DNA from 4 places in the Kluyvera sp. 1366 genome. Region 1 is predicted to be linked to each of the others. Evidence: predicted binding sites of a transcription regulator. Region 1 holds the regulator's gene; each other region holds the start of a gene.
What was found. Region 1 encodes PurR, which represses purine synthesis genes. Its sites were predicted from a motif close to CANGCAAACGTTTGCNTG; they were not measured.
Positions count from the first base shown of each region.

Region 1 (3,121 bases):
TCATTAATTGGCATTAATAAATTAATAATTAGCAATAATTTCGCTGTGTTAACCAGCTGAAATCGCTCATTTTTGCTACAGAATCAATCTGGTAACATATTAATAGAAAAAGGCCTTACCTTTTGTAAAAAAAGTGGATTAGAATTGCCTCGGCGCTGGTCACTTGATCAGATTTCTCTCACTTTTCCGCAGTCTGCTTTGATTCAGCCTGCTTAACCTGTAACCGGATTATGCGTCTACTAATTACGCTTTTCATACTGGCTTTAGCCCAACTGTTCTTTAATGTGGCCGCTGCATCTCCGCATGCGCCCGTTAACGCCAGTTCGCTTAAAGCAGAGAAAAAGAGCGCACGTGAAGACGAGCGCCGCAAACGACGTCCGGTGAAGACCACCACCAAAAAATCGCGCCTGACTGCTGTTCAAAAATTCAAACTCAAAAAACAGAGCAAAACAGAAACCGCGCTGCACAAAACCACCAGCAAAAAATCCCCGTTAAAACTTTCTGCTAAGAAATACGGTCATCAACGTTTAGCGAAGAAAACGCCAGAGATCGCCGTCAATGATGAAGCCTTAGCGCTGACCGGCATCAAAATGAGTAAAGCGCACCGTCAGCGTTATCAAAAAGCGCGTGAAACGGCGATGACCAAATTAATGGGTCAACTCGGCAAACCTTATCAGTGGGGCGGCGCTTCGCCACACACCGGTTTCGATTGCAGCGGCCTGGTGTGGTACGCCTATAAAGATCTGGTGAAATTCAAACTGCCACGCACCGCCAATGAGATGTATCACCTGCGTGATGCGGCACCGATTAAGCGTGAAATGCTGGAGAAAGGCGATCTGGTGTTCTTCCGCATCAACAATCGCGGTACCGCCGACCATGTGGGCGTTTATCTTGGCAATGGCAAATTCATTCAGTCGCCGCGTACCGGCAAAGATATTCAGATTAGCGCATTGGGTGAGGATTACTGGCAGAAACACTATGTGGGCGCGCGTCGTATGATGACGCCAAAAACCATTCGCTAGCTGTTGCGCAACAGACATAAAAAAGCCGGATGCTGTTGTCAGCTCCGGCTTTTTTGTTAATGCATGATCGCGGTAAAGCTGAAGGCGATAATCATCAACAGTGCGCCAACAGTGGTCATTAGCGCCAGCTTCAGGTCGGTATTCATCACAACTCCTTAGTCACACAATTATTAGGGTTAAGACGATTTTCGCATAGCAATAGGCAAAAATCTCGTGTTATCCGCGCCAGCTTGCTAGAATCGCCGCCTTTCGTTGCGCAACAGATTTTGCGCAGGCTGTATTTACAGCGTGATGAAGTGATTTCGCCTGCTAGAACATACCGTTTTGCCCGCTTTTTTGGGCTGTAAAAGCATTAGCAGACGCAAACGTTTAACAATATACTTATCAGTAAGTTGCGATAAGCCCAGGAGCACCATTTTCATGGCAACAATTAAAGATGTCGCAAAACGCGCGGGTGTCTCAACCACCACGGTTTCGCATGTCATCAACAAAACGCGTTTCGTTGCGGAAGAGACGCGTAACGCCGTATGGGAAGCGATCAAAGAATTACATTACTCGCCAAGTGCCGTGGCGCGTAGTCTTAAAGTCAATCACACCAAAACCTTGGGTCTGCTGGCGACCTCCAGCGAAGCGCCCTACTTCGCTGAAATTATCGAAGCGGTGGAGAACCGCTGCTTCGAACGCGGCTATACGCTGATTCTCGGCAATGCTCACAACGATCTGCAAAAGCAGCGCGCTTACCTGTCGATGATGGCGCAAAAGCGCGTCGACGGCTTGCTGGTGATGTGTTCGGAATATCCAGACGATTTGCTGCAGATGCTGGAAGAGAACCGCAATATCCCCATGGTGGTGATGGATTGGGGCGCGTCACGCGGTGATTTCACCGATACCGTGCAGGACAATGCATTTCAGGGCGGCTATCTTGCCGGGCGTTATCTGATTGAACGTGGCCATCGCGATATCGGTGCCATTCCTGGCCAAATGGAGCGCAACACCGGCGGTGGACGTCATGCTGGCTTCCTGCAGGCAATGAACGAAGCGGGCATTACAGTGCGTCCGGAGTGGGTGGTTCAGGGCGACTTTGAGCCTGAATCGGGCTATCAGGCGATGCAACAGATCTTAAATCAGAAACAGCGTCCAACCGCGGTGTTCTGCGGTGGCGATATCATGGCGATGGGCGCGATTTGCGCTGCTGATGAGATGGGTTTGCGCGTACCGCAGGATATCTCGGTGATTGGCTACGATAACGTGCGCAACGCGCGCTATTTCACACCAGCGCTCACCACCGTGCACCAGCCGAAAGCTGAACTGGGCGAAAAAGCGCTGGAAATGCTGCTGGATCGCATCACCAGCAAGCGCGAAGATCCGCAAACTATCGAAGTCCAGCCAACGCTGATTGAACGTCGTTCGGTGGCGTACGGTCCGTTCCGCGACTACCGCCGCTAAGCCGACACTTCGCTGAGCCATTCGTGGTTCAGCGTTTCCGCATCCCCGAGATAAGCCAGTAACCACGCCAGCGCCGGTGACGCGCGCTGTTCTGACCAGCTAACGCAGCACGGACTGTCCGGAAACGCCTGCGGTAGCGCCAGCTCGACCAGTTTTTGGCTGTCCAGCAGTGGACGCGCCAAATGGCCAGGCACCATGCCGACGCACAATCCTGCCAGCAAACAATCCATCCCGGTTTCCCACTCTGGCACCACCAACCGCCGCTGATTATCCAGCGTCCATGTCATACGGCGCGGTAACGCACGCGAGGTATCTTCCAGCACCAGCGATGGCCACGCCCGCAAGGTTTCATCATCCAGCTCCTTGCTGTTAACCAGCGGATGATCAGGGCTCACCACACAACGCCAGTTCAGCGCGCCCATATCCTGAAAGGCAAAACGTCCGCCCACCGGAATGGCCTGGGTTGCGCCAATCGCCACATCCACCCGACCATCAGCCAACGCATCCCACACGCCGTTGAACACTTCGTAGCTGATAATCAGCTCCATATCGGGAAAATGGCGATAGAAGTCCTTCACTAACTGTCGCGTGCGCTGCGGTTTTACAATGCAGTCAACCGCGATGCTCAACTCGCCGCGCCAGCCATTTGCCAG
Region 1 is NZ_JBTRDW010000006.1:43,669-46,789, forward strand. Features, by position in the region: gene ACVLVH_RS14340 (C40 family peptidase) at 231-1,022, shown strand; gene cydH (cytochrome bd-I oxidase subunit CydH) at 1,079-1,168, opposite strand; gene purR (HTH-type transcriptional repressor PurR) at 1,443-2,468, shown strand; gene punR (DNA-binding transcriptional activator PunR) at 2,465-3,121, opposite strand, start outside.

Region 2 (3,121 bases), on a different contig from region 1:
ACAGCGTGGCTAAACGCCGGGCTGATGCAACTAAGGAAACGTGATGAAGAACTGGAAAACAAGTGCTGAACAGATCCTGAAAACTGGCCCGGTCGTGCCGGTTATCGTGGTGAACAAGCTGGAACACGCGGTGCCGATGGCGAAAGCGCTGGTGGCTGGCGGTGTGCGCGTGCTGGAAGTGACGCTGCGTACCCCGGTGGCGATGGACGCGCTGCGTGCCATGATTAAAGAAGTACCGGAAGCGATTGTCGGTGCGGGCACGGTGATCAACACCCAGCAACTGAAAGAAGTCACTGACGCCGGTGCGCAGTTTGTCATCAGCCCAGGATTGACGGAATCGCTGCTGAAAGCCGCGGTTGAAGGTCCGGTGCCATTGATTCCAGGTATCAGCACGGTTTCAGAACTGATGACTGGCATGGATTACGGCCTGCGGGAGTTCAAATTCTTCCCGGCGGAAGCCAATGGTGGCGTGAAAGCATTATCCGCGATTGGCGGTCCGTTCCCGCAGGTGCGTTTCTGTCCAACTGGCGGCATCTCGCCAGCCAACTATCGAGACTATCTGGCGCTGAAAAGCGTGCTGTGCATTGGCGGTTCGTGGCTGGTACCGAATGATGCGTTGGAAAGCGGTGACTGGGATCGTATTACGCGTCTGGCGCGTGAAGCGGTTGAAGGGGCTCGCGCATAAGTTCATGAAGTGGTCGTCATTGATGGCGACCACTTCATCTTACTTAACCTTCGACTTGTACCGCGGCCGCACTCGCCACGGCGCGCGCGATAGCGTCATCGGTGTTTTCACCGGTTGCCAAAGCCACGCCTAAACGGCGCTGACCGGCGATTTCCGGCTTACCAAACAGGCGCAGCTGCAATCCGGCACCCAGCGCGGCTTCGATATTGCCGAACACGACGTTCTGGCTGTTCAGCTCAGGCAAAATCACTGCCGACGCAGCGGGACCGTATTGACGAATGCCGCCAATCGGCAGGCCGAGGAAAGCGCGCACATGCAGCGCGAACTCGGACAGATCCTGCGAAATCAGCGTGACCATGCCGGTATCATGCGGACGCGGTGACACTTCGCTGAACACCACTTCATCACCGCACACGAACAGCTCCACGCCAAACAGGCCGTATCCACCGAGCGCTTTTACCACGTTAGCGGCGATATCCTGCGCGCGTTGCAGCGCCAGTTCACTCATCTGCTGCGGCTGCCATGATTCACGATAATCGCCATCTTCCTGACGATGACCAATCGGCGCGCAGAAGTGAATGCCATCTACTGCGCTGATGGTCAGCAGGGTGATTTCAAAATCAAACTTCACCACGCCTTCAACGATCACGCGGCCCGCACCGGCACGTCCGCCTTGCTGCGCATAATCCCAGGCTTTGTCCAACTGGCTGGCTTCGCGAATAAAGCTCTGGCCTTTACCGGATGAGCTCATCACCGGCTTAACGATGCACGGGAATCCAATCGCCTCAGCCGCGGCCACAAAATTCTCTTTGCTGTCAGCAAACTGGTAAGTCGATGTTGGTAAGGACAACTCTTCCGCCGCCAGACGGCGAATGCCTTCGCGGTTCATGGTCAGACGTGCGGCGCGTGCGGTCGGCACCACTTTCTGACCTTGCGCTTCCAGCTCCAGCAGTTTTTCGGTGGCGATGGCTTCAATTTCTGGTACCACGAAGTGCGGCTTTTCCTCTGCAATCAGCGCGGCCAGCGCGTCGCCGTCCAGCATGTTGATCACATAGCTGCGATGCGCAACGTGCATCGCCGGAGCATCGGCGTAACGATCCACCGCGATCACTTCCACACCAAGACGCTGGCACTCAAGTGCCACTTCTTTGCCTAATTCGCCTGAACCTAACAGCATGACACGCGTAGCGGCAGGGCGCAGCGCGGTTCCGAGAGTCGTCATAATTTCACCTTAGCAGTCAAAATGCGCGCGCAGTATAAACGAAAACGTTTGCGTACTCACGCTTTCGCCGCGATGAGGTTTGCCATACTTTTCCCGCTCTGACGTTAACTGACACAGCCTGCGGCAGCATGGAGAACGGAAAAGTAAACAGGAGTTAAACTATGAGCAATTGGCTGCAGCAAATTCAATCGGTGCTGGCGAAAAAGTGTGGAGACGGAAAATCGGGCGGTTTAAGTGACATGCTGGCCCCCGGCGCATTGGGCGGGCTGGCGGGATTGCTGGTAGGCAGCAAATCCACGCGTAAGCTGCTGACCAAATATGGCGGCAAAGCCTTGCTGTTGGGCGGCGGCGCGGCGGCGGGCGCGCTATTGTGGAACAAATACAAACAGCGCATACGTGAAACCCATCAGGACGATGCGGGCTTTGGCCAGCTGCAAACGCCGATGGATCAACGCGCAGAGCGTTTAGTCACGGCGCTGGTGTTCGCGGCGAAAAGTGATGGTCACATTGACGATCAAGAGCGTGCCGCAATTGAGCAAAATATCCAGCAGGCCGGCTACGGCGCACAAGCCGAAGCGCTGATTCAGCAGGCGATGAATCGCCCGCTCGATCCCAACTGGCTGGCCGCTGACGTTAAAAACGAAGAAGAGGCGCTGGAACTCTATTTCCTCAGCTGTGCAGCCATTGATGTCGACCACTTTATGGAGCGTAGCTATCTCTCCGCGCTCGGCGATGCGCTGAAAATTCCCCAGGATGTGCGCGACGGTATTCAGCGCGATATCGACGCGGAAAAAGCTGCTTAATTCCGTGCGAAGGTTGCATCCGCAGCCTTCGCTTTTCATCTTTTGCTTACCCTGCGTAAAGTGATGCTGCGTGTAGCTTGGCATCGTGCGTGATTAGTGCCACGCTTGCTGAATGTTGTCCTTCAGGGAGAAGAGCCTAATGAATCAGCCACACGCGAAAAAAATTCCCCATGTCATGAAGCTGCACGGTGAAACGCGCATCGATAATTATCATTGGTTACGTGATGACGACCGCGAGAATCCAGAGGTGCTGGCCCATCTGCACGCCGAAAATGATTACGGCCGTGCGATGATGGCGTCGCAGAATCCGCTGCAGGAACGGGTGTTGAAAGAGATCGTTGACCGCATTCCACCGCAGGATCACTCGGTGCCCTATGTGAAAAACGGTTATCGCTATCAAAGCCGCTATGA
Region 2 is NZ_JBTRDW010000002.1:437,528-440,648, reverse strand. Features, by position in the region: gene ACVLVH_RS05570 (bifunctional 4-hydroxy-2-oxoglutarate aldolase/2-dehydro-3-deoxy-phosphogluconate aldolase) at 44-685, shown strand; gene purT (formate-dependent phosphoribosylglycinamide formyltransferase) at 729-1,907, opposite strand; gene ACVLVH_RS05560 (tellurite resistance TerB family protein) at 2,069-2,710, shown strand; gene ACVLVH_RS05555 (prolyl oligopeptidase family serine peptidase) at 2,850-3,121, shown strand, end outside.
Region 2: purT (formate-dependent phosphoribosylglycinamide formyltransferase) is a predicted target of PurR. The motif match lies at 1,945-1,962, and genes of this name have one in related genera.

Region 3 (3,121 bases), on a different contig from region 1:
TGCGGCGGCATCTCGGAGATCTCCATTTAGTAGCAAGTCTGTTTCCCCGGTTCGCATGATATAATCGCTTTTAAGAAGCGATTATTCCGGGGATTTAGATATCATGCCAGCGCCCTCCCTTCTCGACCGTCAAGACATCCGTCAGCATGTGCGCCATTTGCGCCGTAATCTCACGTCTGAGCAACAGGAACAAGCCGCCGATCAGTTGGCTGAACACGCCATCAACATTGCGCCGATCGCTAATGCCCAACGCATTGCGCTGTTTTTATCTGTCGATGGAGAGATCAACACCCGCCCGCTAATCGCCAAACTTTGGCAGCAAAAAAAGCAGGTTTACTTACCGGTGCTTCATCCCTTCTCGCCGGGCAATCTGCTGTTTATCCGTTACACGCCAGAAACGCCACTCGCGCCAAATAAACTTCGCATCCCGGAACCGCCGCTGGATATCACGCAACTGGCCACGCTGGATCAGCTGGATGTGATGCTGGTGCCGCTGGTGGCGTTTGACTGTGCTGGCCAACGTTTGGGAATGGGTGGCGGATTCTACGATCGCACGCTGCAAAACTGGCAGCAGCATGGTTTTCTTCCGGTGGGCATCGCACATGATTGTCAGCGCGTAGAAGCATTGCCGGTCGCCGCCTGGGATGTGCCGCTCCCCGCGATTCTGACGCCATCGAAACTATGGCAGTGGGAAGCGTGAGCAGGAAAAACAAAGGGCGCCAATGGCGCCCTGTTTAATCAGTACAGCAGACGGGCGCGGATGGTGCCCGGAATCGCCTTCATCGCCTGCAGCGCTTTATCCGCTGCATCCTGCTCAGCATCAATATCGATCACCACGTAGCCCATAATTGGCGTGGTTTGCAGATACTGCGCGGCGATGTTGATGCCCTGCTCGGCAAAAATCTGGTTGATAGCGGTCAGCACACCCGGACGGTTTTCATGGATGTGCAGCAGACGGCTAGCACTTGCCGCATGCATCGGCAGTGAGACTTCCGGGAAGTTAACCGCAGACAGCGTAGAACCGTTGTCGGAGTATTTCGCCAGCTTGCCAGCCACTTCGATACCGATGTTTTCCTGCGCTTCCTGCGTTGAACCACCAATGTGCGGCGTCAGGATCACGTTATCGAACTCGCACAGCGGTGAGTTAAACGGGTCGCTGTTAGTCGCAGGCTCGACCGGGAAGACGTCGATAGCGGCACCAGACAGATGTTTGTTCGCCAGGGCATCACACAGCGCCGGAATATCGATCACGGTACCGCGCGCGGCGTTGATCAGCAGCGCGCCCGGCTTCATCAGCGCCAGCTCTTCCGCGCCAATCATGTTCTGAGTGGATTGCGTTTCAGGAACGTGCAGGCTGACCACGTCGCTCATGTTGAGCAGATCGGAGAGATGACGCACCTGAGTGGCGTTACCCAGCGGCAGCTTGCTTTCGATATCGTAGAAGAACACATGCATACCGAGGCTTTCTGCCAGTACACCCAGCTGCATGCCGATGTGACCGTAACCGATGATGCCCAGTTTCTTGCCGCGTGCTTCAAACGAACCGTTGGCGACTTTATTCCAGATGCCACGGTGCGCTTTGGCGTTGGCTTCCGGAATGCCACGCAGCATCAGTAGCATTTCGCCAATCACCAGCTCTGCAACAGAACGGGTGTTGGAGAACGGCGCGTTGAACACCGGCACACCGCGTTTCGCCGCTGCACCGAGATCAACCTGGTTGGTACCGATACAGAAGCAGCCGACTGCTACCAGCTTTTCAGCGGCAGCAAAGATCTCTTCAGTCAGTTGGGTACGGGAACGGATACCAATGAAGTGCGCATCGCGGATAGAGGATTTCAGCGACTCCGCATCCAGCGCCCCTTTGTGAAACTCGATGTTGGTGTAGCCTGCTGCACGCAGGTTTTCCAGCGCACTCTGGTGAACGCCTTCCACCAGCAGGAACTTAATCTTGTCTTTTTCCAGTGATACCTTTGCCATTTCCCGACCCTATTCAGAATTCAATGAGGACTACCATAAGGTAGCCTTCTGTCAAAATATCAAAAATTTCGTGCGCAGCAATACAAACGATTGCCTGGGAGCCAGCACGCGCCCACGCGGAGACAGCACAATGCCGTACAAAATCGTGACATCCTTAATGGACGAAGTACGAACTTACTGCTGATGAATCTTTTGTGACATAAGTCACCAAATTTCAGCCTGGTGAGAAAAGATGTTTTGCGGATGGAAATAACCGGCGCATTACGCGCGCCGGACAGATCATTTTACGATGGTTTTCACGCCTTCTGCGGTACCAATCAGTGCGACATCCGCACCACGTCCCGCAAACAGGCCAACGGTCACTACGCCCGGCAGCGCATTAATGGTTTTTTCCAGTTCGATGGGATCGAGAATACGCAGATTATGCACGTCGAGAATAATGTTGCCGTTGTCGGTAATGACGTTCTGGCGATACTCCGGCAAGCCGCCGAGTTTGACCAGTTCACGCGCCACATACGAACGCGCCATCGGAATCACTTCAACCGGCAGCGGGAAACGGCCCAGCACATCAACTTCTTTCGATGCATCGGCAATGCAGACAAATTTCTTCGCCACCGCCGCAACGATTTTCTCACGCGTCAGCGCTGCGCCACCGCCTTTGATCATCTGCATCTGCGGATTGATCTCATCGGCGCCATCAACATACACCGACAGTTCATCAATTTCGTTGAGATCGAAGATGTGAATACCCAGCGCTTTCAGTTTCTCGGTTGAGGCTTCCGAGCTGGAAACCGCACCTTCAATCTGATTCTTCATGGTGCCGAGTGCATCAATAAAATGCGCCGCTGTTGAACCCGTGCCTACGCCGACAATGGAGCCGGGCTCTACGTACTGCAGAGCTGCCCAACCTACCGCTTTTTTCAGTTCATCCTGGGTCATGGTATGTTTAAAACCTGTGCGACATCGAAGTGCGCGTAGTATAAAACAAGGCGCTGTAAAAAAGCGCGACTGTTAGACAGCCGATTTAACGCTTTGGAAGCCAGCCCGCAAAAATGCGCCGCAGCACAATTTGACAGTTTTATGGCATAGTAATGTCCACCCTGAACGAGAGAGAACAACAATGAAACGCCCGGATTATCGAACG
Region 3 is NZ_JBTRDW010000009.1:170,654-173,774, forward strand. Features, by position in the region: RNA gene ssrS (6S RNA) at 1-23, shown strand, start outside; gene ACVLVH_RS19935 (5-formyltetrahydrofolate cyclo-ligase) at 104-700, shown strand; gene serA (phosphoglycerate dehydrogenase) at 739-1,977, opposite strand; gene rpiA (ribose-5-phosphate isomerase RpiA) at 2,257-2,916, opposite strand; gene ACVLVH_RS19950 (LysR family transcriptional regulator ArgP) at 3,098-3,121, shown strand, end outside.
Region 3: serA (phosphoglycerate dehydrogenase) is a predicted target of PurR. The motif match lies at 2,057-2,074, and genes of this name have one in related genera.

Region 4 (3,121 bases), on a different contig from region 1:
CGCGTCTCCGCCATCAACGCTGCCAGTGAACGTCTGCTGCAAAAGCTCGATGTCTGGTCGAGCATTCTGGCGCTGCGCGCCAGCGCCTATCACGGCATGGAAGTGTGGGATCAGGACAGCTTTGGCTCAATCAGCTTTGATGACGAGCAGCAGGGTTTATCGCATCTTGGCCATATTATTGAAAACGAAGTGATTCATAGCGCGTTGTGGCAGCGTGCCAGTCAGAGCAGCGATATTACGCTGTTTGCCCCGGCGCAGCTGCAGCAAGTGGCGTTTGGCGACAACGAAGCCTTCATTACGTTGCAGGATGGCAGCATGATGAGCGCACGTTTGCTGGTGGCGGCCGACGGCGCCAATTCGTGGCTGCGCGATAAAGCGGATATCCCGCTGACTTTCTGGGATTACGAGCATCACGCGCTGGTGGCGAACATCCGCACCGATATGCCGCATGATGCAATTGCGCGTCAGGTGTTTCACGGCGACGGTATTCTGGCGTTCCTGCCGATGCAGGATCCACACTTATGCTCGATCGTCTGGTCGCTCGCGCCACAGGAAGCGGCACGCTTGCATTCGATGCCGGAAGCGCTATTTAATCAGCAGCTGTCGGTGGCGTTTGATATGCGTCTTGGCTTGTGTCAGGTCGAGAGTGAACGTAAAACCTTCCCGTTGACGGCACGTTATGCGCGTAACTTTGCCGCGCACCGTTTGGCGCTGGTCGGCGATGCCGCCCACACCATCCATCCGCTGGCCGGGCAGGGCGTAAATCTCGGCTTTATGGATGCGGCTGAATTAATTGGTGAAATTCGTCGATTGCATCAGGAAGGCAAAGACATTGGTCAGCATCTCTATCTGCGTCGCTATGAGCGCAGCCGCAAGCACAGTGCGGCGATGATGCTGGCGGGGATGCAGGGTTTCCGCGAGCTGTTTGCTGGCACCCATCCCGCGAAAAAGCTGCTGCGTGATGTTGGCCTCAAACTCGCCGACACGTTACCTGGCGTTAAACCGCTGATGCTGAAACAGGCGATGGGGCTTAACGATCTACCCAGATGGATACGCTAATCATCTCAGCTGACGGCGCCCAATTGGGCGCCGTTTTTCTTTGCTGCACCCCAATGATGCAGTGATGCACCGCAATCGCGCCTCGTTTGATTTATTCTAATTTGACGCCTTAATTCGCATTAGATTAATTCATGTCATAGCCCTGCGCATGCCGGACCATTTCTTAATCCTGTGGCGTGTATTCCCTCAATTTGCTGCATGAAAGTAATTTAGTCGTATTTTGTGCGAGGCTAATCACAATAATGCAGTGATTTATGCTGGGCGCTGTTCGATGATTTGATGAAAGGTGGTAGTGTTTCGCCCTCGTTTTCCTCATGGTTAATTGCCACATTAGGTGATAACTTCAGCACAAAGAGAACGTTTGCGTCAGCCTCATTAGGCGACGCAGGCGCGTCACACTCACTTGTCTTCACAGGATGGTTATGACTCAGCAAACGCCTCTATTCGAACAGCATCAGGCAAGCGGTGCACGCATGGTGGACTTCCACGGTTGGATGATGCCGCTGCATTACGGCTCGCAAATGGATGAGCATCACGCGGTGCGTAACGATGCCGGCATGTTTGATGTTTCCCACATGACCATCGTCGATCTGCACGGCGCACGCACCCGCGAATTCCTGCGCTATCTGCTGGCAAACGATGTCGCCAAGCTGACCCAGCCGGGCAAAGCCCTGTATACCGGCATGTTGAATGCCTCTGCTGGCGTCATTGATGATTTGATTGTTTACTTTATGAGCGAAGATTTCTTCCGTCTGGTGGTGAACTCCGCTACGCGAGAGAAAGATTTAGCCTGGATTAAACAGCATGCGCAGCCGTTTGGCGTTGAGCTGACCGAACGTGACGATCTGGCGCTGATTGCGGTGCAAGGTCCAAACGCGCAGCAGAAAGCACAAACGCTGTTGAGCGCCGCTCAGCGTGATGCCGTTGCCGGCATGAAACCCTTCTTTGGCGTGCAGGCCGAAAACCTGTTTATCGCTACCACCGGCTACACCGGCGAAGCGGGTTATGAGATTGCCATGCCAGCGACTGAAGCCGCCGCTTTCTGGCAGCAGCTGTTGGCCGCAGGCGTTAAACCGGCTGGACTCGGTGCGCGTGACACGCTGCGTCTGGAAGCGGGCATGAACCTGTACGGTCAGGAGATGGATGAGGGCGTTTCGCCGCTCGCCGCCAATATGGGCTGGACCATCAGCTGGGAACCTGCCGATCGCGATTTCATTGGCCGTGATGCCCTGCAAGCGCAGCGCGAGCACGGCACCGAAAAGCTGGTTGGCCTGGTGATGACCGAAAAAGGGGTGCTGCGTAACGGGTTAACGGTGCGCTTCACCGATCAACAAGGTCAGCCGCAGCAAGGTATTATTACCAGTGGTTCCTTCTCACCAACCCTGGGTTACAGCATCGCGCTGGCGCGTGTGCCAGCCGGCATTGGTGAGCAGGCGATTGTGGAAATCCGCAACCGTGAAATGCCAGTGAAAGTCACCAAACCGATTTTTGTTCGCGCCGGTAAGCCGGTTGCCCAGTAATTTTTTTTCAGGAGAAATGGCCAATGAGCAATGTGCCAAATGAATTGAAATACCGCGATAGCCACGAATGGGTCCGTAAAGAAGCCGACGGCACCTTCACTGTGGGTATCACCGAACACGCACAGGAACTGCTGGGCGATATGGTGTTTGTCGATCTGCCAGACGTCGGTGCCACCTTCTCGGCCGGTGATGACTGCGCCGTTGCGGAGTCGGTAAAAGCGGCTTCAGACATCTACGCGCCACTGAGCGGTGAGATTGTGGCGGTGAACGACAATCTGGGCGATTCGCCAGAGCTGGTGAACAGCGCGCCGTACGCCGATGGTTGGCTGTTCCGCATCAAAGCCAGCGACGAATCAGAACTCGACGCGATGCTGGATGCCGATGCCTATAAAGCCGCAATCGACGAGTAACCGGTAGTGGCAGAAGGTGGCGCGCTGCGTCACCTTCTTTTTTATCTGCCTGATTTAACGCCATTTTTGTAACCCAGCCCGATTCAGGATTTACTGCAAATGACCCAGACTCTCAGCCAGCTTGAACACAAC
Region 4 is NZ_JBTRDW010000009.1:163,538-166,658, reverse strand. Features, by position in the region: gene ubiI (FAD-dependent 2-octaprenylphenol hydroxylase) at 1-1,059, shown strand, start outside; gene gcvT (glycine cleavage system aminomethyltransferase GcvT) at 1,482-2,579, shown strand; gene gcvH (glycine cleavage system protein GcvH) at 2,603-2,989, shown strand; gene gcvP (aminomethyl-transferring glycine dehydrogenase) at 3,089-3,121, shown strand, end outside.
Region 4: gcvT (glycine cleavage system aminomethyltransferase GcvT) is a predicted target of PurR. The motif match lies at 1,410-1,427, and genes of this name have one in related genera.